Regions from separate parts of the Phyllobacterium sp. SL163 genome, predicted to be linked through region 1. Evidence: predicted binding sites of a transcription regulator. Region 1 holds the regulator's gene; each other region holds the start of a gene.
What was found. Region 1 encodes PhoB, which activates phosphate uptake and scavenging genes when phosphate is short. Its sites were predicted from a motif close to TGTCATNNANCTGTCAT; they were not measured.
Positions count from the first base shown of each region.

Region 2: ACP7B1_RS21425 (acid phosphatase) is a predicted target of PhoB. The motif match lies at 5,647-5,663, and genes of this name have one in related genera.
Region 3: ACP7B1_RS13945 (alkaline phosphatase) is a predicted target of PhoB. The motif match lies at 4,714-4,730, and genes of this name have one in related genera.

Region 1 covers NZ_JAFCVE010000001.1:517,423-527,654, forward strand. The annotation lists gene pstA (phosphate ABC transporter permease PstA) at 1-1,115, shown strand, start outside; gene pstB (phosphate ABC transporter ATP-binding protein PstB) at 1,182-1,955, shown strand; gene phoU (phosphate signaling complex protein PhoU) at 1,979-2,704, shown strand; gene phoB (phosphate regulon transcriptional regulator PhoB) at 2,725-3,411, shown strand; gene ACP7B1_RS02610 (VWA domain-containing protein) at 3,412-4,602, opposite strand; gene ACP7B1_RS02615 (AAA family ATPase) at 4,668-5,507, opposite strand; RNA gene ssrS (6S RNA) at 6,058-6,214, shown strand; gene ACP7B1_RS02625 (5-formyltetrahydrofolate cyclo-ligase) at 6,242-6,856, shown strand; gene ACP7B1_RS02630 (TIGR00282 family metallophosphoesterase) at 6,917-7,741, shown strand; gene ACP7B1_RS02635 (biotin transporter BioY) at 7,808-8,389, shown strand; gene ACP7B1_RS02640 (YebC/PmpR family DNA-binding transcriptional regulator) at 8,687-9,436, shown strand; gene ACP7B1_RS02645 (GNAT family N-acetyltransferase) at 9,526-9,996, opposite strand; gene ACP7B1_RS02650 (class I SAM-dependent methyltransferase) at 10,101-10,232, shown strand, end outside.
Region 2 covers NZ_JAFCVE010000010.1:98,610-108,841, reverse strand. The annotation lists gene exbB (tonB-system energizer ExbB) at 1-696, opposite strand, end outside; gene ACP7B1_RS21440 (siderophore-interacting protein) at 887-1,981, opposite strand; gene ACP7B1_RS21435 (RHE_PE00001 family protein) at 2,139-3,335, opposite strand; gene ACP7B1_RS21430 (FUSC family protein) at 3,410-5,500, opposite strand; gene ACP7B1_RS21425 (acid phosphatase) at 5,715-6,416, shown strand; gene ACP7B1_RS21420 (hypothetical protein) at 6,679-7,026, shown strand; gene ACP7B1_RS21415 (HAMP domain-containing protein) at 7,045-8,478, shown strand; gene ACP7B1_RS21410 (response regulator transcription factor) at 8,475-9,116, shown strand; gene ACP7B1_RS21405 (cation:proton antiporter) at 9,135-10,232, opposite strand, start outside.
Region 3 covers NZ_JAFCVE010000005.1:365,082-375,313, forward strand. The annotation lists gene ACP7B1_RS13925 (2Fe-2S iron-sulfur cluster-binding protein) at 1-203, shown strand, start outside; gene ACP7B1_RS13930 (ABC transporter permease) at 420-1,691, opposite strand; gene ACP7B1_RS13935 (ABC transporter ATP-binding protein) at 1,688-2,374, opposite strand; gene ACP7B1_RS13940 (hypothetical protein) at 2,379-2,843, opposite strand; gene ACP7B1_RS13945 (alkaline phosphatase) at 2,911-4,665, opposite strand; gene ACP7B1_RS13950 (ABC transporter substrate-binding protein) at 5,049-6,014, shown strand; gene ACP7B1_RS13955 (FecCD family ABC transporter permease) at 6,067-7,044, shown strand; gene ACP7B1_RS13960 (FecCD family ABC transporter permease) at 7,110-8,081, shown strand; gene ACP7B1_RS13965 (ABC transporter ATP-binding protein) at 8,090-8,899, shown strand; gene ACP7B1_RS13970 (class I SAM-dependent methyltransferase) at 8,874-9,554, opposite strand; gene ACP7B1_RS13975 ((R)-mandelonitrile lyase) at 9,669-10,232, opposite strand, start outside.

The DNA.
Region 1 (10,232 bases):
GCCTCTCGGTCAAGCTCGACGAGAAGGTGATCGACCCCGCGAACAAGCGTGCGACCGACCCGACCGTTCTGCTCACCGCGAACTATCCGATCCTGGTGCGCAATGCCCTTGCCGAAAAGCTGGGCGTCAGCCTTGACGACAAGCCGGCGATCCGCGAACTGAGCAAGCTTGTCTCCGACGGCTCGCGCAGCCAGCTGCGGGAACTGGTTTCAGGAAATCCGGCACTGATCGGCACGACGCAGACCCTCTGGGTGCTGACCGGCGGCGACATCGACTCGGCCTTCAAGGGCCAGATCGACCTGAGTGTCGATCAGGCCAACCGCAAGGTATCGGACCGTCAGGTTGCCTGGATGAACACGCTGGCCAAGGAAGGCGCCATGGCGCAGCGCTTCAACAGCGGCCTGTTCACCTTCGGCGCATCGAGCCGTCCGGAAACGTCGGGTCTCGGTGTGGCCCTCATCGGCTCGCTCTACATGATGCTGATCGTTCTGTGCCTTTCCCTGCCCATCGGCGTGGCCGCATCGATCTATCTGGAAGAATACGCCAAGAAGAGCCGCCTGACAGACATCATCGAGGTCAACATCAACAATCTCGCCGCGGTTCCGTCCATCGTCTTCGGTCTGCTCGGGCTGGCCGTGTTCATCAATTTCTTCGGCCTGCCGCGCTCCGCATCGCTGGTCGGCGGCCTGGTGCTGACGCTGATGACGCTGCCGACGATCATCATCGCCACCCGTGCGGCCTTGCGCGCCGTGCCGCCATCCATCCGCTCGGCGGCACTGGGCATCGGTGCCTCGAAGACACAGATGGTGTTTCACCATGTGCTGCCGCTGGCCGCCCCCGGCATCCTGACTGGCACGATCATCGGCCTTGCCCACGCGCTGGGTGAAACAGCACCGCTGCTGCTCATCGGCATGGTGGCCTTCGTTGCCAACTATCCGGTCACGCCGCTTGATCCGTCAACCGCCCTGCCGGTGCAGATCTACATGTGGGCGAACGAAGCGGAGCGGGCCTTTGTCGAGCGCACATCCGGCGCTATCATCGTGCTGCTTCTGTTTCTTGCAGTCATGAATATCGGGGCCATCATTCTGCGTCGCCGCTTCGAGCGGCGCTGGTAGGTAAAACGGGAGCGAACAATGAATCTCATGACAGAACGATCTCTCGAAAAAGCGGTAAACGACAAAATGAGTGCACAGGTCAATACGATCAAAATGCAGGGCAAGGATGTCACCGTTCACTACGGTGAAAAGCAGGCCCTGTTCGGTGTCAGCCTCGATGTGCCTGAGAAGATGGTGACGGCGCTGATCGGCCCGTCCGGTTGCGGCAAGTCGACCTTCCTGCGCTCGCTGAACCGCATGAACGACACGATCGAAGGCTGCAAGATCGGCGGCAAGATCACGCTCGATGATGAGGATATCTACAATCCGAAAATCGACGTGGTCGAGCTGCGCGCCCGGGTCGGCATGGTTTTCCAGAAGCCCAATCCGTTCCCGAAGTCCATTTTCGAGAACGTGGCCTATGGCCCGCGCATCCATGGTCTTGCCAAGAACCGGCACGAGCTGGAGGAAATCGTCGAGAAGAGCCTGCGCCGCGCCAGCCTGTTCGACGAGGTAAAGGACCGCCTGCATGAAGCCGGCACCGGCCTTTCCGGCGGCCAGCAGCAGCGCCTGTGCATCGCCCGCGCCATTGCCGTCAGCCCGGAAGTCATCCTGATGGACGAACCATGCTCGGCGCTCGATCCGATTGCCACGGCAAAGGTCGAGGAGCTGATCGACGAACTGCGCCAGAACTACACCATCGTCATCGTCACCCATTCGATGCAGCAGGCGGCCCGCGTTTCGCAGCGCACCGCCATGTTCCATCTCGGAAATCTCGTCGAGGTGGGCGATACGGAAATGATGTTCACCAATCCGACGGAAAAGCGCACGCAGGACTACATCACCGGACGCTTCGGCTAATCACGGGAAACAGGGATAAGAATATGACCGAGTCGCAGCATACCGTCCGTTCCTATGACGACGAACTGAAGTTCCTGACGCACAAGATCGCCGAAATGGGCGGCCATGCCGAACGCATGGTCGAACAGGCCGTCACCGCCATGGTGAACTCCGACAACGCGCTGGCCCAGCGCGTCATTTCGGATGATCTCATCCTCGATGCCGGACAGCGCGAGATCGACGAAAAGGCCATCACCATCATCGGCAAGCGCCAGCCCATGGCGATCGATCTGCGTGAGATCATCGGCGCCATCCGCATTTCCTCCGACCTCGAACGGGTCGGCGACCTCGGCAAGAACATCGCCAAGCGGGTTGTCGCCGTCACCGATACACGCCAGACACTGTCGGTCTATCGCGGCCTGCAGACCATCGCGGAACTCGCCCTGACGCAGCTCAAGGACGTGCTCGACGCCTATGCGACACGCTCCGTGCAGCAGGTCAACATCGTGCGCGAGCGCGATGACGAAATCGATGCGCTGTATACCTCGCTGTTCCGCGAACTCCTGACCTACATGATGGAAGACCCGCGCAACATCTCTGCCTGCACGCACCTTCTCTTCTGCGCCAAGAACATCGAGCGCATCGGAGACCATGCGACGAACATTGCTGAAACGGTCTACTACATCGTGACGGGTGCCCAGCTTCCGGCCGAACGGCCCAAGGAAGACCAGACCCACAGCATCATCGTCGATGAAGCCAGACAGCCTTAAACAGAATCAGGATTCCAGCAATGGCGATCGCTCCCAAAATCACTGTTGTCGAAGACGAGGAAGCGCTCAGCGTCCTTCTCCGGTACAATCTTGAAGCCGAAGGCTATGTCGTCGAGACAATCGCACGCGGTGACGAGGCGGAAATTGCGCTGCGTGAAAAAGTGCCGGATCTGCTCATTCTCGACTGGATGCTGCCGGGCCTTTCCGGCATCGAACTCTGCCGCCGCCTGCGGGCACGGCGCGAGACGGAAATCCTGCCGATCATCATGCTGACGGCGCGCGGCGAAGAGAGCGAGCGGGTGCGCGGCCTTGCCACCGGCGCCGATGACTACATGGTCAAGCCGTTCTCCACCCCGGAACTGCTTGCCCGCATCAAGGCCATGCTGCGCCGGGTCAATCCGAGCCTGCTGTCGCATGTGCTCAGCTTCGGCGACCTGAAGCTCGACCGCGAGCAGCACCGCGTGTTCCGCAAGGAACGCGAGCTGAAGCTCGGGCCGACCGAATTCCGCCTGCTGGAATTCCTGATGCAGTCTCCCGGCCGGGTGTTCTCGCGCGGTCAGCTCCTGGACAATGTCTGGGGCGCTGACATCTATGTGGACGACCGTACCGTCGACGTGCATGTGGGGCGGCTGCGCAAGGCCATCAATATCGGCCGCTCGATCGATCCGATCCGCACCGTGCGCGGTGCTGGGTACTCGTTCGGGTAATCAGTGCCTGCGCGAGAGTTCGCGCGTCGCTCCTTCGATGCCCGCCAGGGTCATGGGATACATGCGATGCGCGAAAATCTTGCGGATCATCGCCGTCGAGGCGGTGTAGTCCCAGTACTGTTCCTTTGACGGATTGAGCCAGGCGGCGTTCTTCCAGTGGTCGAGCACCCGGCCGAGCCAGACCGCCCCGGCCTCCTGGTTCCAGTGTTCGACTGATCCGCCCGCATGGGAAACCTCGTAGGGCGCCATGGCGGCATCCCCGACGAAGATGACCTTGTAGTCCGGTCCGTATTTATGGATGAGATCGAGCGTCGGGATTTTTTCCGCGTGGCGGCGGCGGTTGTCCTTCCACACGCCCTCGTAGAGGCAATTGTGGAAGTAGAAATATTCCATGTGCTTGAATTCGGAGCGGACGGCGGAGAACAGTTCTTCTGCGATCCGGATATGTTCGTCCATGGAGCCGCCCACATCGAAGAACATCAGCAGCTTGACATGATTGCGCCGTTCGGGCCGCGTCTGGACATCGAGATAGCCGTGTTCGGCGGTTGACCTGATGGTGCCCGACAGGTCGAGCTCGTCATCGGCGCCTTCGCGCACCCAGCGGCGCAGCCGTTTGAGGGCAACCTTGATGTTGCGGGTGCCCAGCTCGACGCTGTCGTCGAAATTCCTGAATTCGCGCTTGTCCCACACCTTGACCGCACGGCGGTTGCGGCTTTCGTCCTGGCCGATGCGCACGCCTTCCGGATTGTAGCCATAGGCACCGAAGGGTGAGGTTCCGGCCGTGCCGATCCATTTCGAGCCGCCCTGATGCCGGCCCTTCTGCTCCTCAAGCCGCTGGCGCAGGATTTCCATCAGCTTGTCGAAACCGCCCAGTGCCTCGATCAGCTTTTTCTCTTCTTCGGTGAGGTGTTTTTCGGCCAGCCGGCGCAACCATTCCTCGGGCAGATTGGCAATGTCGATGCCGCTCTCGCCGCCGAGCAGTTCCAGCCCCTTGAACACGTGGCCGAAGACCTGATCGAAGCGGTCGAGATGGCGCTCGTCCTTCACCAGGGCGGAACGGGCGAGATAGTAGAACCCTTCCACATCATAGGTCACCAGCCCCGCATCCAGCCCCTCAAGCAACGTCAGATATTCCCGCAGCGATACGGGAATCTTGGCCGCCTTGAGCTCGAGGAAGAAGGGGAGGAACATTGTGGGACCCTTTTATTGCAAGCGATGAACGATGCCGGTTCTCTCGATGGGGCGGATGGCGAGCGTCATCCCTGCCTCCTCGCCATGAAGGCCAGCCGCTCGAACAGATGCACGTCCTGCTCGTTCTTCAGCAGGGCGCCGTGCAGTTTCGGCAAGGCGTTCTTCGGGTCGGCCCGCAAATCTTCCGGGGCGATGTCGTCGGCGACCAGCAGGCGGATCCAGTCCAGCGCTTCGGATGTCGACGGCTTCTTCTTCAGGCCGGGCACATCGCGGATCTCGTAGAACTGGGTGAGGGCGGCGCGCACGAGGTTCTGCTTGATGCCGGGATAGTGCACCTCGACGATCCGGGTCAGCGTCTCGACATCCGGGAAGCGGATATAGTGGAAGAAGCAGCGGCGCAGAAAGGCATCGGGCAGTTCCTTCTCGTTGTTGGAGGTGATGATGACGATGGGCCGGTGTATGGCGCGGATCGTTTCACCGGTTTCGTAGACGTGAAATTCGTTGCGGTCGAGTTCCTGCAGGAGATCGTTCGGGAACTCGATATCCGCCTTGTCGATCTCGTCGATCAGCAGCACGACTTTCCTGTCGGTGGTGAAGGCATGCCACAGCTTTCCGGGCTTGATGTAATTGGCGATGTCGTTGAACTTGGCATCGCCAAGCTGTGAATCGCGCAGGCGGCTGACGGCATCATATTCGTAGAGGCCCTGCTGCGCCTTGGTGGTGGATTTGACGTTCCATTCGACCAGTTCCAGATCGAGCGCCGCCGCAATCTGCCGGGCAAGCTCGGTCTTGCCGGTGCCGGGTTCGCCCTTGACCAGCAGTGGCCGTTCAAGCGCAATCGCCGCATTGACCGCCACCATCAGATCCTTGTCGGCCACATAGGCCGCTGTACCTTCAAACCGCATCGCATTCCCTTTCGTGATCGACAAAGATTAAGGGGCGTGCCGGAGGAGGGCAAGAGCCGTCCGGGAATGCGGCGATATGGTTTTCCCGTTGCCACGCCCGCTGTCGCGTCTGGCTGTTGAAAGGTGGGAAAGACGGGCGGTCCCTGGAACGCGGGTCTTGGGTGTTCTGGTATGCTATGCTTGCGATCCTGGGGACCACCCGCCCCGGCGTTTTTGAGAGCTTTGCCCAATGCGCATCCATTGAGCCAAACCTCCCCGGCCGCACAGGTTTTCCTCCCTGTGAAGCCGAAGCGCCGATCCTTTCCCGACTTTCGAAGGTTTCCGGAAGCATTCCCGCCGGAAAGGACACGAGAAGGATAAGCGCGGATGGGAGAACGTGGATAAGTTGATGTGATTTTTTGTGATGGAGGTCTTTCACCCCCTCTGTCCGGCAGCCCAGAGGGGGGGTGTCCCACACCTCCACAATGATTATGCGACAAAGATTGTGCGGGGAGGGAAAATCGTTTGCCGCGCACTGGTGCAATGCCTGCATCCGTCCTATATTCGGATCGGCGCTCTGCGCTTCTCGACAGGAGAGACATATTCCCCGGGGCCTTAATGATCCCTTAGGGAGCTGTCCCTGAGGAGGCCCGTGGGCTTCTTCACACGGCACCCACCTACTTTGTAGGTTCCCGGGATCGACTTCTCCATCGGTTGTGTGGACGCCACTTTTGTTTCATCCCGAGCCGGTTCGCGTGCCGGCGCCCCATGAAATCAAGCCCGTGCAGCACCACTCCCCCATCAAAGAGCTGAAGAAGAAACTGCGCCTGGAGGCCCTTGGCCGCCGCGATGCGCTGACGACGGAATTCCGCATCGAAGCCTCGATGCGCATTGCGGATTTCGGTCTGGCGGCGCTTGCCGTCGATGCGGGCACCATTGTTTCGGGCTTCTGGCCGATCCGCTCGGAGGTGGATCTGCGCCCGCTGTTGTTCGGCCTGCGCGAGCGCGGCGCCCGGCTTTGCCTGCCCGCTATCATCGACAAGCAGACCATCCTTTTCCGTGAACTGGTGCGCGGCGCGCCAATGATCGATACGGGCTTCGGCACGGCGGGGCCGCCGCACGACGCAGCGGTGCTTGATCCATCCTTCATGCTGGTGCCGCTGGCGGCTTTCGACGTCAGGGGGCACCGCATCGGCTATGGGGCGGGCTACTATGACCGGGCCATCGCGCATCTGCAGATCAAGGGCGTGAACCCGCGCCTGATCGGCGTGGCGTTTGACTGCCAGCAGGTTGAAACCGTACCCGATGAGCCGCATGATGTGCCGCTGGAGGCGATCCTGACGGAAAGCGGGTTGCGCCGCTTCGGCTAGACAGATAAATCGATCATTTCAGGCCCGGGCAAGGACCGGGCTCTCTTTCAGGATGTGCGCGTGAGATTACTGTTTCTTGGGGATATGGTGGGGCGTTCTGGCCGGACGGCGGTCTATGAGCAATTGCCGGGACTGATATCCGACCTGAAGCTCGATTTCGTCATCGTCAACGGCGAGAACGCGGCGGGCGGCTTCGGCATCACCGAGGAAATCTTTCACGACACGATCAATGCCGGGGCCGACGTGGTCACGACAGGCAATCACGTCTGGGACCAGCGGGAAGCGCTGGTTTTCGCCTCACGCGAACAGCGGTTCCTGCGCCCGGCGAATTTCCCGCTCGGCACGGCCGGCAAGGGCTCCGGTGTGTTTCTCGCCAAGAACGGCGCGCGCGTGCTTGTGTCCAACATCATGGGCCGCGTCTTCATGCATCCGGATCTGCATGACCCCTTCACCATCGGCGAGGAGATTCTCGCCGCCTGTCCGCTCGGCGAACAGGCCGATGCCGTTGTGTTCGACTTCCATGCGGAAGCCACCAGCGAAAAGCAGTGTTTTGGCCATTTCGTCGACGGCCGCGCCAGCCTCGTCGTCGGCACGCACACCCACGTGCCGACCGCCGATGCGCAGATCCTCAATGGCGGAACGGCCTATATGTCCGATGCCGGCATGTGCGGCGATTACGATTCATCGCTCGGCATGGACAAGGAAGAACCGCTGAACCGCTTTCTGTCGAAAGTGCCGAAAGGCCGGTTTGAAGCCGCCAGCGGCAAGGCGACGATCTGCGGTGTCGGTGTGGATATTTCCGACCGCACCGGACTTGCCGAAAGGATTTCTCCCCTGCGCATTGGCCCGCGGCTGGAAGAAACCATTCCCGCCTTCTGGAAATAGCTCGATACAACCCGGCGCAACCAATCACGCCCGATTCTGTAACACTCGTTTGAGGATAGACCTTCCATGACCCAGACTGCATTCCCCACCGCTTTCGTCCCGCTGAGGCTGGCGAACCGCTCCATTGCTTTCAAGGCTCTGGCCGTTCTGATCGGCACGGCCTTCCTTGCCGTCAGCTCGTGGATCGAAGTGCCGATGTTTCCGGTGCCCGTCACCATGCAGACATTTGCCGTGACGATGGTCGGCGCGCTTTACGGCTGGCGTCTGGGTGGCCTGACAGTGCTTGCCTGGCTAGGTGAAGCGATGATCGGCATGCCAGTTCTGGCCGGCGGTGCCGGCGGGTTCCTTTATTTCGCCGGACCGACTGTCGGTTACCTCGCGGCCTTCCCGGTCGTCGCCGTTGCCGTCGGCTTCCTGGCGGAACGCGGCCTGACGCGCAACCCGTTCGTATCGGCTGCGGTCATGCTGTTCGGCAACCTGCTTTGCCTCGCCCTCGGCGCCTCGTGGCTGGCGCATCTCTTCGGTTTCGAAGCGGCCTGGGCTTCCGGCGTTGCGCCGTTCCTGATCGGTGCCGTGCTGAAGTCGGCCCTGGCTGCGGCTGCGATCGAAATGCTCCGCCGTTCGGGCATTGCAGCGCGCCTGTTTTGACCATCCGCCAGCGTGCACATCACCTTCTGTGCACGCTGATCTCTATCGGCAAAGGCCATACACCGGCCTTTGCCGGCAATGACGATAAAATCGTCGCGCGGCTGTTTCCAAAGCCGGCTATGGCGATATGCGGCTGCAACTTCCCCCATTGTGATCGCGCGGGTGCTGGACGAGACGCCGGTTTTTACCTATAAGGGCGCCATTCCAGACGCCTGTTTCCGCCTGAACTGCCTGCAGACTTGGTTCGCAGGCTTCCGAGGGAAACGGCAGAACCATATCTAAGCACGCAGGGGTGCCATGGCAGGCCATTCACAGTTTAAAAACATCATGCACCGCAAAGGGCGTCAGGACGCCGTTCGGTCGAAGATTTTCTCCAAGCTCGGACGCGAAATCACCGTGGCCGCCAAGCAGGGTCTGCCGGACCCGGCGATGAACCCGCGTCTGCGCCTCGCAGTGCAGAACGCGCGCGCCCAGTCGATGCCGAAAGACAACATCGAACGCGCCATCAAGAAGGCCGCGGGCGGCGACGCCGATAATTACGAAGAAGTGCGCTATGAAGGCTACGGCCCGGGCGGTGTTGCCGTCATCGTCGAAGCGCTGACGGACAACCGCAACCGCACCGCATCGAATGTGCGTGCCGCATTCACCAAATCAGGCGGTGCGCTGGGCGAAACCGGTTCGGTCGGCTTCATGTTCAGCCGCGTCGGCGAAATCACCTACAAGCCGGAAGCCGGCAGTGCCGACAAGATCATGGATGCGGCGATCGAGGCCGGTGCGGATGACGCGCAGACCGATGAAGACGGCCACACCATTCTTTGCGCATTCGAAGACATTGGCGATGTGTCCAAGGCGCTGGAAAGCGCGCTCGGCGAAGCCGAGTCCATCAAGGCCATCTGGAAGCCGCAGACCACGGCGCCGGTCGATGAGGAAAAGGCCCAGTCCGTGCTGCGCCTGATCGCAACACTCGACGACGATGATGACGTGCAGAACGTCTACGCCAATTTTGAAGTCAGCGACGAAGTTCTGGCCAAGCTCAGCGCCGCCTGATTATCTGACGAGGTTCCCAAAGAAGCCCGCCGGTTGCAGACCAGTGGGCTTTTTATTTGCGCTCAAGGTAAGTGACGCGGAAGAAAAACTCAGGCGTAGCGGGGGATGGGCTTGCTCATATGCACGGCGATGCCGCCCAGGAAGGGTTCCTCGCGGTCGATGGTGTAGCCAAGCTTCAGGTAGAGCGCGACGTTCTCGGCAAACATCTTGTTGGTGTAAAGCCGCAGTTTGCGCAAACCGAGCGAGCCGGCAAGTGCCTCCGCGTGGGTGAGGAGCAGCCTGCCATAACCGCGACCCTGAAAGGCCGGTGCGACGGCGACGTTCTCGATCAGGAGACAACCGGATTCCCGGATCATTTCGATGAGGCCCGCCAGTTCGCCATCGGCGTAGAGAAGGTCGACAAGATGGTGCTGGACGGCATGTTCGTAGTTGGCACCCATCGGTTTGGGTTCGCGGCCGATCACCGGTATCCACTTGGCATAGGACGCGCGAACGAGGTTGCGGACGGCGTCTGCATCGTCAATGGTTGCCCGTACGAGTTTTTCGTGTCCGCTCCGCATGATGTTCTCCGCGCCAGATGGTGGGGGCAGCAAACATGGTTTCGGGCGCGGGGACAAGGACATGGATGCAATCTTTGTGCAAAGACAGGACGGACGGCAACCGCATGCTGGATGATATCTACACGAATGGTGAACTTGCCGCGCTTTATGACAGCCTGAACCCGGCAGGGGAGGACAGTGCATTCTATCTGCGCAGCGCCGGAAGGCCGAAGCGCGTGCTTGATCTTGGCTGCGGC
Region 2 (10,232 bases), on a different contig from region 1:
GCCCCATACCGTGCCGAAGAGACCGACGAAGGGCGCCGTTGAGCCGATGGTCGCGAGCACGCCCGTGCCCCGGCTCATGCGGCGGCCGGCCTGAGCCTCGATGCGCGACAAGCGGGAGGAAACACGTTCCTTCAAGCCGTCAGCACCCGCATAACTCTGCGCTTCCTGCGACAGGCGCACTTCCTCGCGTGCGGCATTGACCAGTTGGGCTCCCGGTCCGCCGCGGCCTTCCAGTGCCTTTTCGGCATCGCGCAGGGTGCGCGCACTGCCGATGGCATTCAGCGCGCGATAGGCGCGGACCCTGGCGCCGGCCAGTTCCAGCGTCTTGGCCAGCCAGACAGTCCAGGTCACGAGCGACGCGAAGGCCAGTCCGATCATCACCCCCTTCACCACCCAGTCCGCCGCCATGAACATACCCCAGGGAGACAGATTGTGCGGGAGGGTTGCCTTGGTGACGGCAGCCGGTGCGGTCGACGCCGGAGCGGCCTGGAGAATGGGCGCAGGCGCCGCTTGAGGTGCCGGGGTGGCTTCAACCGGGCTTTGCTGGATGGCCTGAGGCTGCGCCGCCTGCGGCGCGCCTTCTTGCGCGATCACTGGAGAAGCCAGCAACAACAGGACCGGAAGGACGACCGCCCCTGCCCTGATACGCCCTGAAACATTCCGTTTCACTGGAAATCCGCCTGTGTTTTTGCGCATGACTTTTATCTTTCGCTCCTTCCGCCATCTCAGCCATCGGGCCGGCAAACTCCGCCGGCTCTCAGCGGGTCCGATGCGTGGCGTTTGATCTGGTGCAGCGGCTGTAATATTGTTGAGTATAATAATCAACTATTAACTTCTGCAACCCCGAGTTTTAGGACAATGTCATTTCGGGGGCATTTCGGGCGCCTCAATCGTCCCGTCTGGCATTGTCGCCGTCAAAACCGCGCCGCCAGTAGGCCACAACGAGATGTTTGGAGCGCTCGTGTTTTCGCTCCTTGCGCAGATGCGCCCGGATTTGCTTGAAATCAGTGAATTCGCAACCGGCCCAGACAAATGTGTCGGGCGAAATGACGGAGGAATCGAGACCTTCAACGATCCCGGCGAGCCGGCCGGTCGTCCCGGCGGGTGCGCCATCGCGATACACCCAGCGAACATCGACTGTTGCTGCGGATTGCAGGGGCTGCCTGTCAGCGGGGCTGTCGATTTCAAGAATGACGGTTGCCTCGGCCCCCGCAGGCAGCGTTTCCAGAATCCGGCCAATTGCAGGCAGGGCCGTTTCGTCGCCGACCAGGAGATATCGCCCCGCGTCTTCCACGCTGCCGCCGCCGGGGCCTGTCATTCCGACAATGCCGCCCGGTTTGGCATTCAATGCCCATGTTGATCCCGGCGTATCGTTGCCGGGATGAACGACCATGTCGATATCGACTTCGCCGCGCTCAATGTCGATGGTACGGATAGTATAGACGCGGGCGATCAGCGCATCGTCCCCCTCCGGCCAGACCGGACGGCCATCGCGCCCCATGGTCGGCCAAACCGGTTTCCGGCCTTCCGGCGCGAACAGCAGCCGGATATGCAGGCCGCCAATCGCAAACCGGGCAAGATTAGCACCGCGCAAGCGGATGCGCCGCATATGGGGCGTGAGATCGCGGGCACTCACCACCCGCATTTCGCGAAAGTAAGGCAGTTCGGTGCCGGCCAGACCATCGCCCACCCATGACAGTTGCGGCTTCTCCGCGCCGGCGAAGCCCAGAAGGCTGTCAGCCAGCACCATGCGGACATAGGCCAGCGATGTTTCATCATCGGCCTCGACATCGAGAGACAAGATATCGCCGGCAATTGTCAGATGCGCCTTGCCATAGGGCGTCTCGATGCGCCCCTCCGCGTCATCCCTTTCGACGCGCGCATGCTCGGAAAAGACGTTGCAGAGCTTGTCCAGCATGTCCTGCGGCGCCTGAAGTTTAACCGTAGCGGAGCTGCTCAGAACGGTCGGCATGGCAGACATGGGTATTCTCCTGGCATTGCGCGTCCGCTGTCCATCCATTGCGGATGATCATGCGGGGCCGCCGGGACCATATTAAAAGATGAATAATTGAGTCAAGTATTAAGACAAAAATTTCCGCCTGCCCGGAAGCGAGCCTGCCAGCCCCCTTCACAGGTCGTCAGACGATACCCCAGGCACGATAGCGGCCCCGCCCGGTCATCTCCCGCACGCCCAATTCGGCAATGAGATTGAGCGCGCCCCGCGGCGTCACTTTCAGCTCCTTGGCAATCAGCGCCGTTGAAACCATCGGCCGCGACAGAATGAGATCGATCATGCCGGGCAGGCTGGAGGTCGAGCGGCGGTCCTTCAGCTTGCGTTCCATCTGGACGCGGGCGAGGCTCAACCGGTCGATCTCCTTCAGACTGGCAATGGCCGATGATTGCGCAGCTTCCAGAAAGGCGGTGAGCCGCGTGTTGCGGTCACGGGCGCGGCGGCGATCGCGTGGTATCGCGCGCAACCCCGCATTGAGGACCGCCAGATGCGCCCGCGTCTTCATGCGCTCACGCAACATGGAGGCCACCAGCATGGGGCCAAGCCAATGCTGGTGCTGCAATGGTTCGATTTCCTCCCACGCATCCCAGAGCAGAGCCGCAGCCAGCATCGGCGGCAGATCGCGGGTGCGATCCATGACCACGAACCATTCCTCCATCCTGCCGTCTTCATCCCAGTCCGGATCGTAAATCAGAGAATCTCCATCCGGCGTCAGATGACCGGGAGAGATTGCTTCCGCTCTGGCCGGTGCAGTGTCACGCGTTTCCTTGGGCTGCTTCAGCAGGCGTTCCGAACGGTCGAGCAGCGCATCCAGCCTTGCCAGTTCTTCCTCGAAAGCACTTTCCGCTTCTGACCCCGGCTCGGAGGCAGCCTCGATGTCGAACCCGCGCACCGGTTCGCTGATAATCGGCGCGAGAAGCGCATCGCTACCCCAGCGCCCGCGCAGGCTGGCAATGCCCTTCGGGCTCAGTGCCCATTGCGCCGGACTGGAGGCGATCTGACGCCGGGTTCGCAGAATTGCGTGCGCCCGGGTCAATTCATGGGTTGGCGTCCTGATATCCATGCGGGCGTCATGCAGGACAAGGTCCTCCACATGAACAAGTTCGCCCGCCAGCCACAGCGCGTTGCAGGCTTCCATGAAATGCGACCGGGCAATCCAGCCTTCGTTTTCGCGCAACAAGCCGTCTTTGGACTGGCGGCTGCCCAGCGCACCGAAATCGCCCTTGCGGGCCACCCGTTCGTCCAGCCGCGCCAAAGCGTCTTCGGCGGCGACAACCGGGCGAAGCAGGTCTTTCAGGGAATAGTTCGTAGAATCATAAGCCATTGAAATCATGATAGGGGAATAGTGAAAGTGAAGCTATTGCCCAAGATGGAAAACGGCGTTCATCCATCCGGATATCAAAGAATACCGAAGCGGAAGGCGCCCTTTTTATCCGCGCCCGACCGGGCGCGGGCGCCGAGGACCAGAGAGGGATGGTCCTCGATCATGACGGCGATCAGCCGCAGCGACGCCGCGGCCTGCAGCGCCAGGGGCCGCGCCGACATCCCGGGAATGCCCGCTGCCATTGACCGGGCGGATGCGACATAGCCTGCGACGGCTCCGGTATCCTGCGTCTGCAGACTTATCATTTTCGCCAATTGCGCGAGGTTTTCCGAAACGCGATCGGCAATATCGTTCTCCAGTCGCCCCCATGACAACAGCCGCCGCAACCGGATGATTTCCGCCCCGAGGGTGACCGATGACAGGGCGTCGTCCAGCAGGGTTTCCCCCGCCTCCCGCATGGTCCTGAGAATCGGCATCAACTGGTTGATGCGGTCATAGGCAAGGCTGTTGAATGCGGACGGGCTCGGAACCCGGTCACGCAGACAGAGGCGGACAATATCCGTTCGCAACGCGCCCATCATCCGGTTCACCGTCACCTGCGGCCGCTTCGGCAGAACAACAATGAAGACGAGAAGTCCGATGAGGATGCCGACCAGAACCGACAGTGAGGTTTCCATGAAAACATGCGGTTCAAACACCATCGCCTCATGCGGTTTGAGGAAGACGATGAAATTGATGGCGAAAGCGGTTGCCGGCCCGACATGGCGCGGATCTACCATCAGCAGCGCCGCCGGTACGAGGATGGGAACGATGAAAAGGGCAAACCAGAACAGACCGGGGAAAGACGGCAGGATCAACTGTCCCAAAACAAAGGCAAACGGAACGGCGTACAACGTGCCCTTGAAAAATCCCCAGCTCGTCTGCAGCGGGTTGGGCATCGACGCGAACAGGCTGCACACCACTGCGACGATAATCGCCGCCGCTGCCGCATCCGCATGCCGGCTTTCCATCCAGTAGGCCGTCATCAGAGTTGTCGCGGCAACAGCGCGAACCGCATTCACCAGCGCCGTGCTGTGATCGCGGTAGACCGGCAATGCCGGCGGCTTCCTGCTGCCAGCCATATATTGCGAGCGGCTGCGCAGCGCCGAAAGACCGTTCAACGTCGCCTTGAGCCCGTCGAGAAACTCACCCAGCAGCGTCAAACGGGCCATCATGCCGATGCTGTCATCGCCCCACGGCCTGCCTTTCAGCTCCGCTATTTCGGCTGCGATGATATCAACCCTGCCAAGCCACGGCTCAACGGCGTCAACCTTGAAGTCGCGCGCCATGTCATCCAGCAATACCCCGAGTTTGTCACGCAGGCTGCTCCATGTCCCGTCGGACGAGGCCCGATGCGCGACGAGGATGTTCACAATCGACAGGCATGACATGAGATGCCCCACTGTATGGCGGGAATGGCGGCCATGCGTGACAAGGCTGGGGGCTTCCAGCCGGGCGTGAGCCCGCATGGCGGCAAGCGCCTGCGTGTCCGCGATCAGCTTCCTGTGCGCGGCCTTCAGGTGCCCGGCATCGCGTCCGGCAATCGCATCGCTGGTATAGCGCGCCAGATCGGCGATGCAGTTTTCCAGGCCTTCCACCAGCGCCGTCCGCGCAAGCTGCGGTCGAAAAAAGCGGCTGGCCACACCGGCACAGACGATGCCGAGCATAATCTCGGTGCAGCGCGCATAGGCAAATTCGGCCAGGAGATGCGGATGGCCAAACGCCGGGAGTGCGATAATGACGGCGGTATAGCCCGCAAGAGCCGCACCGTAGGATTCCGGGTTCCGCAACATCGAGGCCGCGTAGGTGCACAATGCCACCCAAAGGGCTATCGATGCCACAAACAGCCAGCGCATATCACCTGTCGCGGCGGTGATGGCCATCGCCGCCAAAGCCCCGATCAGTGTTCCGGCCAGACGAAACAATCCCTTGCTGATGACCATGCCGGCAATCGGTTGCGACACGATAAAGACAGTCATCATTGCCCATTGCGGCTGCTGCAGGTTCAACGCAAAGGCTGCCGTGAGGGCAAAGAGCGCCGCGACATTCGTTCTCAGCGCAAATACCCAGGCCGTCCGGCCGGGCCATGCGGGATGTTGCATGATGGTGTGGATGGATTGAAACATGGCGTCCGATCTGGCAGCTCCCCGCCCTCAATATATTTCACAGGCAGGCGGCACAACGGAAAGACGCTGCGTGGCCGTGCGTCTTCTTGCCACCTCGGCTTCATCCCGACCTTTGCCGTGCAACAACGCCTTCAATGGTCCCATTGTGTCACAAACGTGACATCCAACGGGCGCATGATCGCATGGCGACCATCACCCTAACGAGGACCATTTTATGCGTAGATTGCTCAGTCTGCTGACAGCGTTTGCTTTTGTCGGCCTTACCGCCGCCTATGCCGGCGAGGTCAAGCCTTTCAGCGATAGTAAGGAAATCGACCTCCTGACCATTTTGCCTCCGCCTCCCGCCAATGATTCGGCACAGACCAAGGCAGAAATCGGCGAAGTTCTTACCTTGCAAGTGACGCGGACACCGGAGATGGTTGCCCGCGCCCAGGCCGATGCCGAAGAAAATGTCTGGCGTTTCGCCGACGTTCTGGGTCCGGATTTCAACAAGGACAAACTGCCGAAGCTTGCTGCCTTTTTCGACCGGGTTGTTGAAACCGAAGGCGCTGTCGTTGATCCGGCAAAGGACGTCTTCAAGCGCCCGCGCCCGCATCAGCTGAGCGAACTCGTCAAGCCTGCCGTCAAGCCTTCCAATTCCGGTGCCTGGCCGTCCGGTCACACAACCGTTGGCACGCTGATGGGCATTGTTCTGTCCAACATGGTCCCGGAAAAGAAAGCGGAAATCATGGCCCGTGCCTGGGAATACGGCAATAACCGCATCGTCGGCGGCATTCACTACCGTTCCGACGTGGAAATGGGCCGCATTTCCGGCAGCGTCATTGCCGCGACAATCATGAAGCATGATGACTTCAAGGCCGAATACGAGCCTGCGAAGGCAGAGCTGCGCGCTGCCTTGGGTCTCGGCGGCGCCTGATAGCATCTGCGCCAGCCATTTCCCCGACAATGCCCGCCATGCGTGTTCTTCGCGCATGGCGGGTTAACCATCTACGACTTTAGTCGTACGTACGAGCCTGACCTTCGCCCGATGCACCAACAATGGAACAGGGGTACTTTCCGGCCCAACGCTTCACGAAAGCGTGATAACTGGAAGAGACAGCTATGTTCAGACCAAACCAGACGTGGCTCGCACCGCAGGTTGAACCCGATGTTCCTGGCCACGCATCAGCGACGGCCGCATGATCATGCGTTATCAGATACAGTTGCTTTCCATTGAATATTTTGCCCTGTCGCTTCTGCTTGGCCTCGTGCTGATACCCCTTCTCTCGTCTGATTTCTGGAACGCTTTGCGCGACAGAGTGATGATCCTGTTGAATTTTGCAGGCGGATGGAGAAAAGGGACAGCCGCGCGACAGGATGAATCCGCCAATCAGACGGAATCAGCGTCAATGCGCACCCATCCGTCCTATCGATTGCCTGAGAGTCAACGCACAACGCCGAAGCCCCGCTACAAGAGCAAGGGTGGCATTCGCTCCGCCGAGTGGTATGGAACAAGGAACCGGCCAGTGAGACGTCGGCTTAAATAACCGGCGAGGAATGAAAACGTGAGTTTTTTGCATGCTCTTCGTTTGCGTGGTCTGTTCGTCAAACTGGTGCTGATGTTCATGATCGTCGGCTTCGGCGCGCTTTTCCTCGTCAGTATCCTCATGAGCCAGTTTTCCTCCGGCCGCTACGAGAGCAGCATCCGGGGCTTCTTCAATGGCCTCGATCAACAACAGCTGACCGCTCTGGCGTCAGGCACCGATCCGCGCGACAAGGAAGCCTGCACCGTTCTGGCCAGCAAGATATTCTGGAATGTGGTGCGATCCGGTGTCACGCGGGTATCCGATTTCGGCATCATGTTTTCGTTTTTTCATAGCGGCCGGATGCAGGTCCGGATCATTGATGATAACGGCGTGGTATGTGCCACCCAGCCGGACGCGACACCCCTGCTCGGCAAGGCGCTGAGCGCGGCGGTGCATGCCGAACAGCCGAATTTCATTCAAAGGGACAATGACGACTGGGCCATGGTCAAGCGGGTAGCACTGCCGCTGGCCAACAACACCCAGGCATTGATCGGGCTTCATTACTGGTCGCAATGGGAGCTTTACGACGAAGTGCTCGATGCCACCGTTTATGACTATATCCGCACGTTCATTCTGATCAATTCGATGGGGGCGAGTGTTGCAGCCCTGTTTGTCTGGCGGCTGTTCCGGCGAATCAAGCGGGCGACAAACGCCGCGGACCAATGGGCCGCAGGCGATCTGCGGGCCCGCATCAAGGACGGTTCAAGAGACGAATTCGGGCGCCTGATGCAACGCTTCAACAGCATGGCGGATGCAATATCCAAGAGCTTTGATACGCAGAAGGCGCTGGCCATATCGGTGGAACGCAACCGCATCGCGCGCGACCTGCATGACACCGCCAAGCAGCGCAGTTTTGTGCTTGGTCTGAAGCTCACCGAACTGGAATATGAGGCGCAGGGGCACGCGCCGCTGCTGCCGACGGTGGAATCGGCCCGGCGTCTGGCCGATCATTTGCAGCAGGACCTGGAAAACGTGGTTTCCGGCTTCAACCTGCCCGCGATTGCCGATTACGGCCTGTATGAAACATTGCTGCGCAGTGTCCGCGATCTGCTGGCGGGGTCAGGCGTACAATGGTCGATCAATTGGCCTGAAGGCGCCCGCTCCACTTTTGACGGCGTCCCGGAAATAGCCCAGGAATTGCTCATGATCACCCACGAAGCCGTGGCAAACGCCCTGCGCCATGCGCAGTGCCGCACCATTCGCATCGACTGCAAGCCCGGTGCCCGCTGGCACTGGAGCATTGCCGATGACGGCCAGGGTTTCGATATCGGCAAGGCTCCCTTTGGCATGGGATTGTCGAACATGCGCTGGCGTGCGAACACATTGCCGGGCGGCATTATAACAATCCAATCGGAATCAACCGGCACATCCATCGATGTGTCGTTCAAGCTACCCGTGGCGGGGCAATCATGAGCACAACAATAGTCATTGCCGATGATCATGCCGTGGTACGCGAAGGTATTCGCGGGCTGCTGCGCATCGATCCCGGTTTCACCGTCCTTGCGGAGGCCGAAAACGGCGAGACCGCCATCTTGATGGTGCGCGAACACCGCCCCGACGTTCTCCTGCTGGATCTGATGATGCCGGGAATGGGCGACGCTGCGGAAGCCATGATCGGCCTCATCCGCAAGGCGAGCCCCGAAACCCACATCATGATTTTGACATCCAGTGACGACGACCGGCTGGCTTTCAAGGCTATCGAGGCGGGGGCCCATTCGTTCCTGCTGAAATCCATGCGCGGCGAACATTTGATGAATGCGATTCATGCGGCCAGCAAGGGGACGCCGACACTGCACCCCCTCGTGGCGCAGCGCCTTCTCAATTCGATCCGCAACCCGCAGCCGCGCCAGTTCGAGGACCTCACGGCCCGCGAGCTTGAAGTTCTGCGCTGCCTGGCCGAAGGCGGCAGCAATGCAAGGATCGCCGCCCAGCTCAACATCACTGAAAAGACAGTGAAGGCTCATCTGGGAAGCATCATGTCAAAGCTGGACCTGACCGACCGCACCCAGGCGGTCGCCCTGGCCTGGCGCGCCGGCCTGATGAAGCAATAACCCCAACGGAAACCCTGCTCAGGCAGCGCCGGAGGTCCGGTCCGGATTGCGCCGCAAGGTGTTCATTTCCGCCCTTTCCCGCGCCATGTTGCTGACCGCCGCCCGCAGGGTCGGATGCCGCGACATGAAGACGTTGAAATCACGGCGATCAAGCACAAGAAACTCGCAGAAATCGATGGCGACGACATCCGCCGTGCGCCGTCCGCCGCTCAGCAGCGCCATTTCCCCAAAGAATGCTCCGGGCTCAAGCCGCACCGGTTCGCTGTCGAGCTGGACCTCCACCGCGCCCGACGCAATGAAATACATCCCATCGCCGCGATCGCCGATCCGGATGATCCGTTCGCCGGGGGATGCGGATTTGGGTTTGAACAGCAGCAGGAGTTCCTCCTGTGCGTGCTCATCCACTTGCGCAAACAACGGGAAAGTGTCGATCAGCTGCTGCATCTTGAGCTGGTGCTGCCGGTTGCGCTCCTCGTTGATCGCCCGGATATCGCCGAGTTCACGCGCCAGCGCTTCCTCCCGCCGTTTGCCGTAGCCGGCAAAAAACACCGGCCACCGGCGGTGGATGCTGTTCTCCACGCCCTCGGCGGCCAGAAACACCAGCGGATTGATGGTGATCGAGAGGATTGCGCCGGCCAGGATAATGTCCTGGCCTTCCCGTGGCAGCAGGCCGAGCGTCACACCGAGACCGGCGAGAATGAAGGAGAATTCACCGATCTGCGCCAGGCTGGCCGCAACCGTCAGGCCCATGCCCACGGGGAAACGCAGCAAAAGCACGATGCAGAAGGCAATCAGCGATTTGCCGAAAATAATCAGCGCGAGCGCACCCAGCACAGCCATGGGTTCGCGCAGCAGGATCGACGGGTCGAACAGCATGCCCACGGAAATGAAAAACAGCACCGAGAATGCATTCTGCAGCGGCAGCGAGTCCGCCGCGGCCCTGTGACTGAGATTCGACTCACTCATCACGACGCCAGCAAAGAACGCGCCCAGCGCGAAGGACACGCCAAAGATCTCCGTCGCTCCGAACGCAATACCGAGCGCAATGGCAAGAACCGAGAGGGTGAACAACTCCTGCGATCCCGTCCGCGCCACCAGGGTCAGCAGCCACGGCAC
Region 3 (10,232 bases), on a different contig from region 1:
CCTTGCTTGAAGCGGCGTTGAACACAGGCGTCTGGATCGACAGTTCCTGTCAGCAAGGCGTCTGCGGAAACTGTAAGGTCAAGATGACCCAGGGAGCGGTCGAAATGGACGATCTGGGCGGATTATCCGACGACGAAAAAGCCGAGGGTTACGTCTTGGCCTGCTGCAGCAGGCCGCGAGGAGCGGTAACCCTGGCAGCTTGAGGACTCACGGTTTCAATGACCGTCGCAGGTTTGGCGTTATCAGCTTGCCGTCAGTGCTGCATGATTTGAAGGTCACTTTCTTTGGATCTTTGCAGGACGCCGTGATCACGCATGAAAAAGGGGTGTTTCCCGATTTCCACGCTGTTGCTGAGCCGGCTTTTGAAGAAGCCAAGCGATCTCGTCACGTAAACATGGCGTCAGTATTGCCGGTAGCGGCTACGCACGCAAAGCGGCAGCCGGGCTGGAACGCAAAGCGGCAAACGCGGGAACAATGGAAACAACCGCCGCAACAGCGAGAAAACCGATCACCAGCCACAGATCGTCCGGCGCGAAATCAACCGGCAGCCGGACGGCCGTCGATGCGGTCAGCCACGCCGAGATCGCCGATGCCGCGGCGTAGCCGAGGGCTATTCCCGATACGATGCCGGCGACGAACAGCAGGAAAAGCTCTCCCCACACGAGCGCGATGATCGAGCGAACCGGAGTGCCGAGCGCACGCAAGGCGCCGATCTGCCGCCACCTTGATCCGACATGCATGACCGTCACCAGCACGATGGCGGCAATGACGATCGCCTGCGTGCCCAGAGCAATTGCCAGAAGCAGGCTGCGGGCGTCCCCCAAGGTCGCGTAGAGCCGCGTCAGCACTTCCGCCGGGAAGACGCCGAGCGTCGCGCCTGTGCGGTATTCCTGCCGCAGGCGGTAAGCGTCGGCAACCGTCTTCGGCTTGACGAGAATGGCGGGAACGCCAGGGGATTGCGCATCGAAACGCTCGTCCAGGGGCGCATCCGCATCGACATGGCCATGCTCGTGCTCATGGCTGTGATCTTTCGGCCCGGGACCGTGCAACTCGGTTTCCCCGCTTTCACCGTCATGATGTTCCTCACCATGCATGCCGTGAAGCTGCCATACGGCCCGGATCGGCACCAGGATGGCGCGGTCCCAAGCGGTTCCCGTCGGCGCCATGCGGCCAGTCACCTTGTAGACAATCGCCGTATGGGTTTCACCGCCCGTTTCCGCTGTGCCGTGCATCGGCTTGATCAGCGCGCCCGGCGACAGCGCCACGTCGGAGCCAACCACCGCCTCGCCGAGGCGCGCGAAATGTGCCCCTTGCGCAAGGTTCGGGGACAGCGCCGAAATCAGGCGGGTCGTGGTGCCGACGATCGGAAACCCGTCAGCCGAATCGCCAAAGCCGACAGGCGCCGCCAGTTCGACGCGCGGATCGTTGGCGAGGCGGCCGAGAACGGCGCCCTCCATCAGCGGCAGCGGCGCCGGCTGCAGGAATACGGCCGAAAGCGCAAGCTGGGTTTCGCTGCCGGCTGCTCCGACCAGCAGATCGAATTTCTCGGCCGCACGCGCACTGCCGAGCCGGACAGCCCGCTCCTGCAGCGTCACGGTCACGCTTAAGGCGACGGACAATGCAATGAGCACCACAACGGCCAGCGCGCCGCTCCAGAATCGCCGCAGGTCGGCAAAAATGAACTTCATCATTGCGCGGCACTCTCTTCATTGTCCTCTTCGACACGCCCGCTCGCCAGGCAGATGCGGCGGCCAAGACGCTCCGCAAGAAACGCATCATGCGTGACCACCACCAGTGTCGTGCCCTGCTCTGCGGAAAGCCGCAGCAGAAGCTCGGCAACCTCGTTGCCCGCATGGCGGTCAAGACTGGCCGTCGGCTCGTCAGCGACGATGACGCCGGGACGCTGCAACAACGCGCGGGCGACGGCGACACGCTGCATCTCACCACGCGACAATGTCTCGACCCTCTGACTGACACGGTCGATCCCGGTGGCTGAAAGCAGCGCCAGCGCACGCTCCCGCTCCTCGACGGTCAACCGACGCGCAAGCCTGACCGGGAGCACCACGTTATCGAAGGCGGAAAGCCCGGGGAAAAGATGGAAATCCTGCATGACAAGGCCGATGTTGCGTGCGCGAAAAGCATCGCGCCGGCCGGAGGAAAGACGGGTGATGTCCATGCCGTTCCAAGAAATTTTGCCGTGCGTGACGTTTTCCAGGCCGGTGATCGCGTTGACGAATGTGCTTTTTCCCGAGCCGGAAGCACCCGTGATCGCCAGCTGGCCACCGGCCGGCAGATGAAATCGCTCGATGGCAAGGACCGGCGCAGCCAGGCCCGGAAAATGCATTTGGAGATCGGAAACGTCGAGTGCGAGCATGGTGTCAGACGGTCCTGAAGGCCGCGTTCCGAAGACGCAACTGGCTGATGAAGCCGGTTTCCGGATCGGTCCAGGAACCGAACTCCAGCACCCCACGCGCGATGATCGGCGCATTGAACTGCACGAAGGTCTGCTTGGCCGAGAGATAGACGACCATGATATTGTCCGGCCAGTCGGCGTCTGAGGAACAGAACGGGCAGAGCGACATCGGGATTTCCGTCAGGACGAAAAATGCCGCCTCCGCCTTGAGGGGCGGCGCCATGAAGCCGCTGATGGCAATCTCCTGGCCGCTCAGTTGCTTCACCTTGTCGGAAAATTCGAGACCGAGCGGACCAAAGCTTTTGTAGAGCTCGCCGAACCCCAGTTTCTCGGCTGCGCTTGCGCTTGCGGCAATGCCTATGAAAGGCAAGACCGCAGCGGCCGTGAGCAGCGCCCGACGACCAATAGCAAAGGTCTTCTTCTCCGTCATCGCAATCTCCTTAAGCGGGAAGACAGGCGGCTTTCGGCCGCCTGTCCTGTTGGTCCGCCGGACAGATTTACATCTTTGACGCACCGAGCGCGAAAGCGTCAGCCAGGACGCGGTAGACGTCGCTCTGTTCCATGTAACCACGGAAGCCTTCCGCACCCGGGCCAACGGCCTGAAGCACGACATCGTCCACCGCGTGAACACCGCTATCCTCATCGCGCGGGATGTTGCCCTGGACAAAGACGGCACCCGGCACGTCCTTGTAAGCTTCGTTGGCGACGTATTCCTTCTTCTCGTTCTGGATCGCCGGAACGAAAGGACCATCGAGCTTCGGACGGAAGGTCTCGTAATGGTCAGGGCCGTTGTTGGCTGCGATGAACAGACGACGGGAAACATCGACGCGGTCCGGATAGCCGTCGCCGTCCTTGTCTTCGTAGTTCGGGAAGCCTGCCGCGGCGTAGGTGCCGACCTTGTCGCGCATTTCCGTGCCCGGCTTATCGTCATCGACGGTGCCAATGATCGAAACGCCATGCGTATGGTCACCGGTGACGACGATCAGCGTATCCGGATTCTTCGTCTGGAATTCGCGTGCAGCCGCGATGGCTTTGTCGAATTCGATCGTATCGACCAAAGCGCGATCCCAATCGAGCGGATGGCTCATCTTGTCGATGGACGCAGCCTCCACCATCAGGAAGAAGCCATCCGGATTCTTCGACAGCCTGTCGAGCGCCACCTTGGTCATATCGACCAGGCCCGGCTGGTTGGGAAACTTGTCGACGGTTCCCTTTTTGAGGAATTCGCGATCGAGCGTGACGTCGAGGTTGCCGGTGTGGAAGAGGCCGAGCAGCTTGCCCTGGTTCGAGCCGGACGCGGCGGCCAGTTCATTCTTGTCGGTGGCGAGGGCGTAACCGGCCTCCTTGAAGAGCGCGATATAGTCCTTGTCATCCTTGCGCTTCGAACCGGGCACGTCCTTGGCCAGGAAGTAGGCCGAGCCACCACCGAGCAGCACGTCCGGCTTGACGTTGTACATCATGCCGACGATGTCAGCCTTGTCGGCGCGCTTGCGCGTATGCGAAACGAGCGCGGCAGGTGTCGCGTCCTGGACTTCGGATGTCGTCACGATGCCGAGCGACTTCTTGCCGGTGCGGCGCAGAGCCTCACCGATCGTTTCGACCTTGGGGTCGTCCTGGCTGGCTGGCGTGCGGTCAGCATAGACGCCAAGCGCATTTACCGCGGACTTGTGGCCGGTCATATAAGCCGACATGGTGTTGGCGCTATCAGTGGCGATGGCCGAGGTCGAGGAGGTGCCGATAAAGGCGACGGGCGGGATGTCGTCCATGGCAAGGCGGCCATTGGCCTTCCCCTCGGTCATACCCTTGGACATGAGGCGGGCACCGGTGCGATGCGCAACGGAAAGGCCATCACCCAAAAGGAAAATGATGTTCTTGGCCTTGGGCGTGTCTGATGTTGTGTATACATCCCAGCCGACCGATTTCTTCTCGTCGCCAGCCGACACCTCGACCTTGTACTGGCCGGGCTTCGCAAGCTTGATGTCGCGCAGGATGAGCGCGGATCCAAGCACCTTGTCTTCGGCGCCCTTCTCCTCGGCGACGAATTGGGCGGCCTTGCCGAAAACGGCGTCGTAGCTCTCACCGTTGATCGTGACTTTCACGTCTTCCGGCTTCACGACCTTGCTGAATTCAACCTTGAAATCGAATGGCGAGCCTGCGAGGACTGTGGCCCGGTCCAGCGGATAGATCGTTGTCGCTTGGGCCGCTCCGGACAAGAGTGCCACCGACGACGCCGCAAGGAAAAGTTTACGCATTTCATACCCCCAACTTGGTTAGCTTCCCCCCTCCTTTATAAATCCCGGATGACAGCCGGATGAAATCGCGCCAGTTTTTACAACCCGTAAGTTCACAGGATGCAACGATCACAGCAGCTTTATTGCAGAACTTGCCGTGGGGCATTGTCATGTCTGAAGCCCAATGATCGGAAGCCAGCTGCATAAAATCGCTGGTGATCGGAAAACGATCGTTTGTTGTTCCTGCCAAAAGGCTTATCCGCAAATTGGATAAGTTCCTTACCCGCCGGCGAACGGGTTTTTCACGCATCTTATTGCGGAAACCGCAAGATAATATGATTGAATATATCATGTTTATTGGCTAAAGCGGTGTACAGTTCCACGCAGTCAGGAAAGATGCCATCATGTTTGGTAAGGGCCTCAAGTCTCTTTGTGCAATCGGTTTGCTCGGCCTTCTAACCGCAGCATCGGCGTCGGCCGACAATGCAAAAACATTGTCAATTGTCGATGATCGTGGAACCACCATTGAAGTTCCCGCTAATCCCAAGCGTATCGCCTCCATTTCCTACTTTGCTACCGACGTGGCATTTGCGCTTGGCGTCAAACCGGTCGCAACGACCTATATGGCAGCCGGCCGCGAGCCCGATTTTCTCCTCGGCCTGACAAAGCAGATCAAACAGATCGGCCAGCGCGCCAAACCCAATCTGGAACTGCTGTCGGAAACAAAGCCTGACATCATCATTGCCATGCGCCGCTACACGATTGGCAATGCCGAGCAATTGCAGAAGATCGCACCCTACGTGGCCTATAATATGGAGCTTTTGAGCGAAAGCGATCGCGAGATTTCCCAGCTTGCACAGGTGCTGGGCAAGCCGGAACGCGGTACGGAACTCAATGCCGCTTTCCGGCAGCACCTTGCCGAGTACAGCACCAAAGCGCCGAAGGACGTGCATCCGCGCTTTCAGATCATGTGGGCCGGAGATACGCCATGGTCCTTCCACACCGAGAATACAACGGCCTCGATCGTTGCCGCGCTTGGCGGCGACAACATTGCCGGACCAATGCGCCAAGGCGGACCGTTCGGTGTGGAGTTGAGCCTTGAGACCATGCTTGAAAAAGACCCGGAGGTCATTTTCGTCTATGATTCCGGTCCGGATCGTCCCCACGAGAACAATCCGATCTGGCAGCAGCTTTCGGCGGTCAAAAATGGCCGCGTTTTCTATGTCGGTGATCATTGGGTTGAAGCCAATGGTCCGATAGCCCGCGAAATCGTTTTGCGTGAAGCAGCACATTATCTGTATCCGGAGACCTTTCCAAAGGTGGATGTCAAAGCCGAGGCGGCAAAATTGATCCCTGCCGATATCCAGTAGCGATATCTCCTTGGCACGGCGGCAAGCAGCAGGCATGGGACGGTCATTGGTCATGACCACACTCATCGTGGCGGCAACCCTTTTGGTGATTGTTGCCGGCCTGCTCGTCGGGGCCAAACCGCTTGGATTGTCCAAACTATGGCCGGTGCTCCTGTCGCCGGATGGAAAGATCGATTCCATTCTTGTCTGGTCGCTGCGCCTGCCCCGCAGCCTTGCTGCCGTGGTTGCCGGTGCCGGCCTCGCCGTCTCGGGGTATCTCCTGCAGGCGCTGACCCGCAATCCGCTCGCTGGTCCCGATATTACCGGCGTTGCGTCGGGCGCGGTGGCACCCATCGTCTTCTGTTTCGTATTCCTGCCATGGATTTCGTCGGTGTATTATCCCTTTGTCGGACTGGCGGGCGGTTTGGCCGCCGCTTCCGTCACCCTTTGGGTATCGCGCGGCGGCGAGGGGCGACCACTGCATCTTGCACTCGGTGGCATCAGCATCTCCCTCTTCCTGGGCGCGGCAACGACCTATGTGCTCCTCTTGAGCGGACCGCAAGCGCCATCCCTGCTCTTCTGGCTGTCCGGTGGTTTTCAAGGCAGATCGTGGCCGCACCTTCTATACATGACACCGTGGGTGCTCGGCGGCCTGGCCGGCGCCTTTGCGTGCCACCGCATCATCGGCATGCTTGCTCTGAGTGAACATGCATCCATTGGCATGGGACTGAACATGCGTTTCTGGAAACCGGTCCTGCTGCTGTTCGCCGTGCTTCCCGTTGCAGGTGTCGCGCCGGTCGCCGGGCCGGTTGCCTTTGTCGGCCTTGTCTCGCCGCACATCGCCCGGCTGCTCAAACCGCATAACATCGGCTGGTCCATTGCGCTGACGGCGGCCATCGGTGCGTTGATGGTCGTGACTGCCGACGTCATCGCACGCAGCGTCGCTTTACCGCGCGAGCTGCCGGTGGGTATTATCACAGCGCTGCTCGGCGGCCCCTTCTTTATCTATCTGGTCCAGACACGCCGCTTTTCGCTGAAAGGCGGACAGTGACGATGACCGTGTCCGTTCCCGTTCACCGCCGTTCCCTGTTTGGACCAGTATTGGCTCTCCTGGCCATGATGGTGCTCGTCCTTATCGCCGCGGTGTTTCTGGGCGTTGCCGACATTCCGGCGAAAGATGTAGCGGCCGTCCTGACCGGACATGGCTCCGATGAAGCCAGATCGATCATTCTGGATATCCGGCTGCCGCGCATTGTCACCGGTATGCTGGCCGGGATTCATTTTGCGTTGGCTGGCCTCCTGCTGCAGACCATCACCCGCAATCCGCTCGCCGATCCGTCCATCATGGGGATTTCACAAGGCGCGACCCTGGCCGTCACCGTCTTCCTTGTCTTCACCGTTTACATCTCTGAGCCGGGCTCCAACACGCTCGCCGAGCTGCCCCTTGCATGGCTTCCCGCCATCGGCACACTGGGCGGCATGGCAGCGGGCGGCCTTATCTACGTCCTCGCCTTCCGGCTTGATCTGGGGCCGCTCCGGATTACTCTTTGCGGCATTGCAATCGGTGCCGTGTTGCATGCCGCCGCGATTGGGTTGATTGCCGGCTGGGGCTCGGCGCGCATTGAAATCCTGCTGGAATGGCTGTCCGGCAGCCTTTATGCGCGCAGCTGGACCCACGCCCTGTTGCTTGTGCCTTTCACAATCGCCGGGCTTGCAGCGCTCCCGGCCCTGCGGCGTTCCATAGACCTGCTGCGGTTCGACCCAGCAGTCGCGCGCTCCTTCGGCCTCTCCTATCGCAAACAGTTTTCAATCGTCCTGCTGTTGTCGTGCGCACTTGCGGCAAGTGCGGTCGGTGCCGTTGGCCCCATCATCTTTGTCGGTCTTGTCGTTCCCCATCTCGCCCGTTTTCTGGCGGGCCGTCATTTTGCCCTTGTGCTGCCGCTGACCATTGCCCTTGGCGCATTCGTCGTCACGCTGGGCGATCTCCTCGGCCGGCTGCTCGGGCAGGCCGAGGAGATTCCGATCGGGGTGATCACGGCCCTGTTCGGTGTGCCTGTGTTGATCGCACTCCTGCGCAAAATACCTTGAGGACCATAATGCCCCTTTCCTGCTCGCAACTGTCGGTTTTCTATGGTCGCCGCAAGGCATTGAATAGCTTCAACCTTGATCTGAAGCCCGGAGAGATTCGGGCCCTCATCGGCCCCAACGGCTCCGGCAAAAGTACCGCGCTTCAATCCATTGCCGGCTTGATCACGCCCCACGAGGGGCAGGTGGAAATCAACGGCAAGCCCGCCAGGGAAATGTCACGGCGCACCTTGGCCAAACAGCTAGCATTCTTGCCACAGCAGCCGTCAGCTCCGGACGAGATGACCGTCGAACAGCTTGTGCGGCAGGGCCGCTATCCCCATGTCGGTCTGTTTCGCAGCTACAGCAGTCACGATGAACGGGCGATAGAATGGGCATTGGAAAGCACAGGGCTGGCCAATCTGGCGGACCGGAGCCTGCATGAATTGTCCGGGGGCGAGCGGCAGCGCGCCTGGATATCGGCGGCGCTTGCCCAGGAGGCCCAAATCCTGCTGCTGGACGAGCCTACATCCTTCCTCGATATCGGCTTTCAGGTGGAAGTGCTCAATCTGGTGCACCGCCTCAGCCGCGAAAGAGGCGTAACAATCATCATGGCCATTCACGATATCAACCAGGCGATCTCGATCAGCGACCGCATTTCCCTATTGGAAAAGGGCCAGTTGCTCTTCGACGGCGAACCGGACGCGCTCGCCGGGAGCGGACTGATCGAGAAGGTATTTCGTGTGCAGGGCAATTTTGTCCGCATCGCGCCCGGCAGCCGCCCTCATTTCGATATCGAGCTCATCCGGTCCGAAATTATGGTTTCACCAGCCGGAAAATGATCTTGGTCTGCGTGTAATAGGTAAGCGCATCGGCAAAATCCGGCATCCAGCCATCGGCGACAAAGGGAATGAAGCCGTCAAACTCGAGTTTACGCGCCGATACCTCGAACCCGGCACCCTCAAATACCCTGGCATAGTCGGTAATGGAGCGATCCTGCACGACCGTGTTGGTCTTCTCCGCAACAAGGTCGCGCCATTTCGGCCACAACGGGTTATCCGTATGGCAACCGGTGACCGCGTAGTAAACGCCCCCGGGCTTCAGACTTCGCCATATATCGCGCGCATGCGCTTCGATGTCGGCAACGAGATAGATCACCTCATGGCTGATCGCCAGATCGAACTCGCCATCCCAGCCCTCAACATGGGCCGCGGTCTGGTACTGAACGGGCAGATTACCCTTGAGGTCATTGGCCCTTGCAATTGATTGCTCGGCAATATCAACCCCGAGGGCCTTGCGAAACGGCCGGATTGCGTAGAGGTGGCGCAGCAGTCCACCTTGATTGCAGCCGAAATCCAGCACTGCCTTTCCGGAAAGATCCCGTTCCGGCAAAAGACCGATCAAATGCCGCCAGATCGGCGCATGCCCGTCGGCCATGGCATCCTCGGCGTCAGGATCGATGTACCAAGTGCTGATTTTTGGTGTGCTGCTGTGCATAGGAATCTCCGGTCATGTGTTGATGCACTTTTACACATTCCCGGAGGAGCACAACAGGAACTGCGGCAACATTGTTGCCTGCCAGACGGATAAATGTTGCGGGCATCTGATCATTCACTCCGCTTCCCGGCCCCGGCTGTAGTCTTCAGACGAAACCTTCTCCATCCAGGTTACGGTGTTGCCATCGAGTGCCTCCGATACCGCGAAATGCACCATTGGTTGGTCAACTGCCGCGCCGTGCCAATGTTTCACCATCGGCGGAATCCAGACAACGTCGCCCGACTCCATGATCTGGACCGCACCGCCTTCTTTCTGAACCCAGCCCTTCCCCGAAACAACGAAGAGTGTCTGGCCGAGGGGGTGCATATGCCAGGCCGTATGGGCACCCGGTTCGAATGATACGGTAGCCCCGCCTATGCGGGCAGCGCCGTCGCCCTTGTAGGCAGATGACACCTGGACCTTGCCGGTAAAGCATTCCTCGGGGCCGCTCACAGGTTGGCTGTCGCGCTTGATTACTTTGATATCGGCACCGGCCGGTGTTTGCGCGGTGGCGCCCTCCCTGCTTGCCAAAACCGTTTTGAGAACTGGCACCGCAGATATGGCACGCGGCCAACCGGCATAGAATCCCGCATGGGTAATGGCTTCGGCCGCCTCTTCCCGTGTCAGTCCGTTATCCAA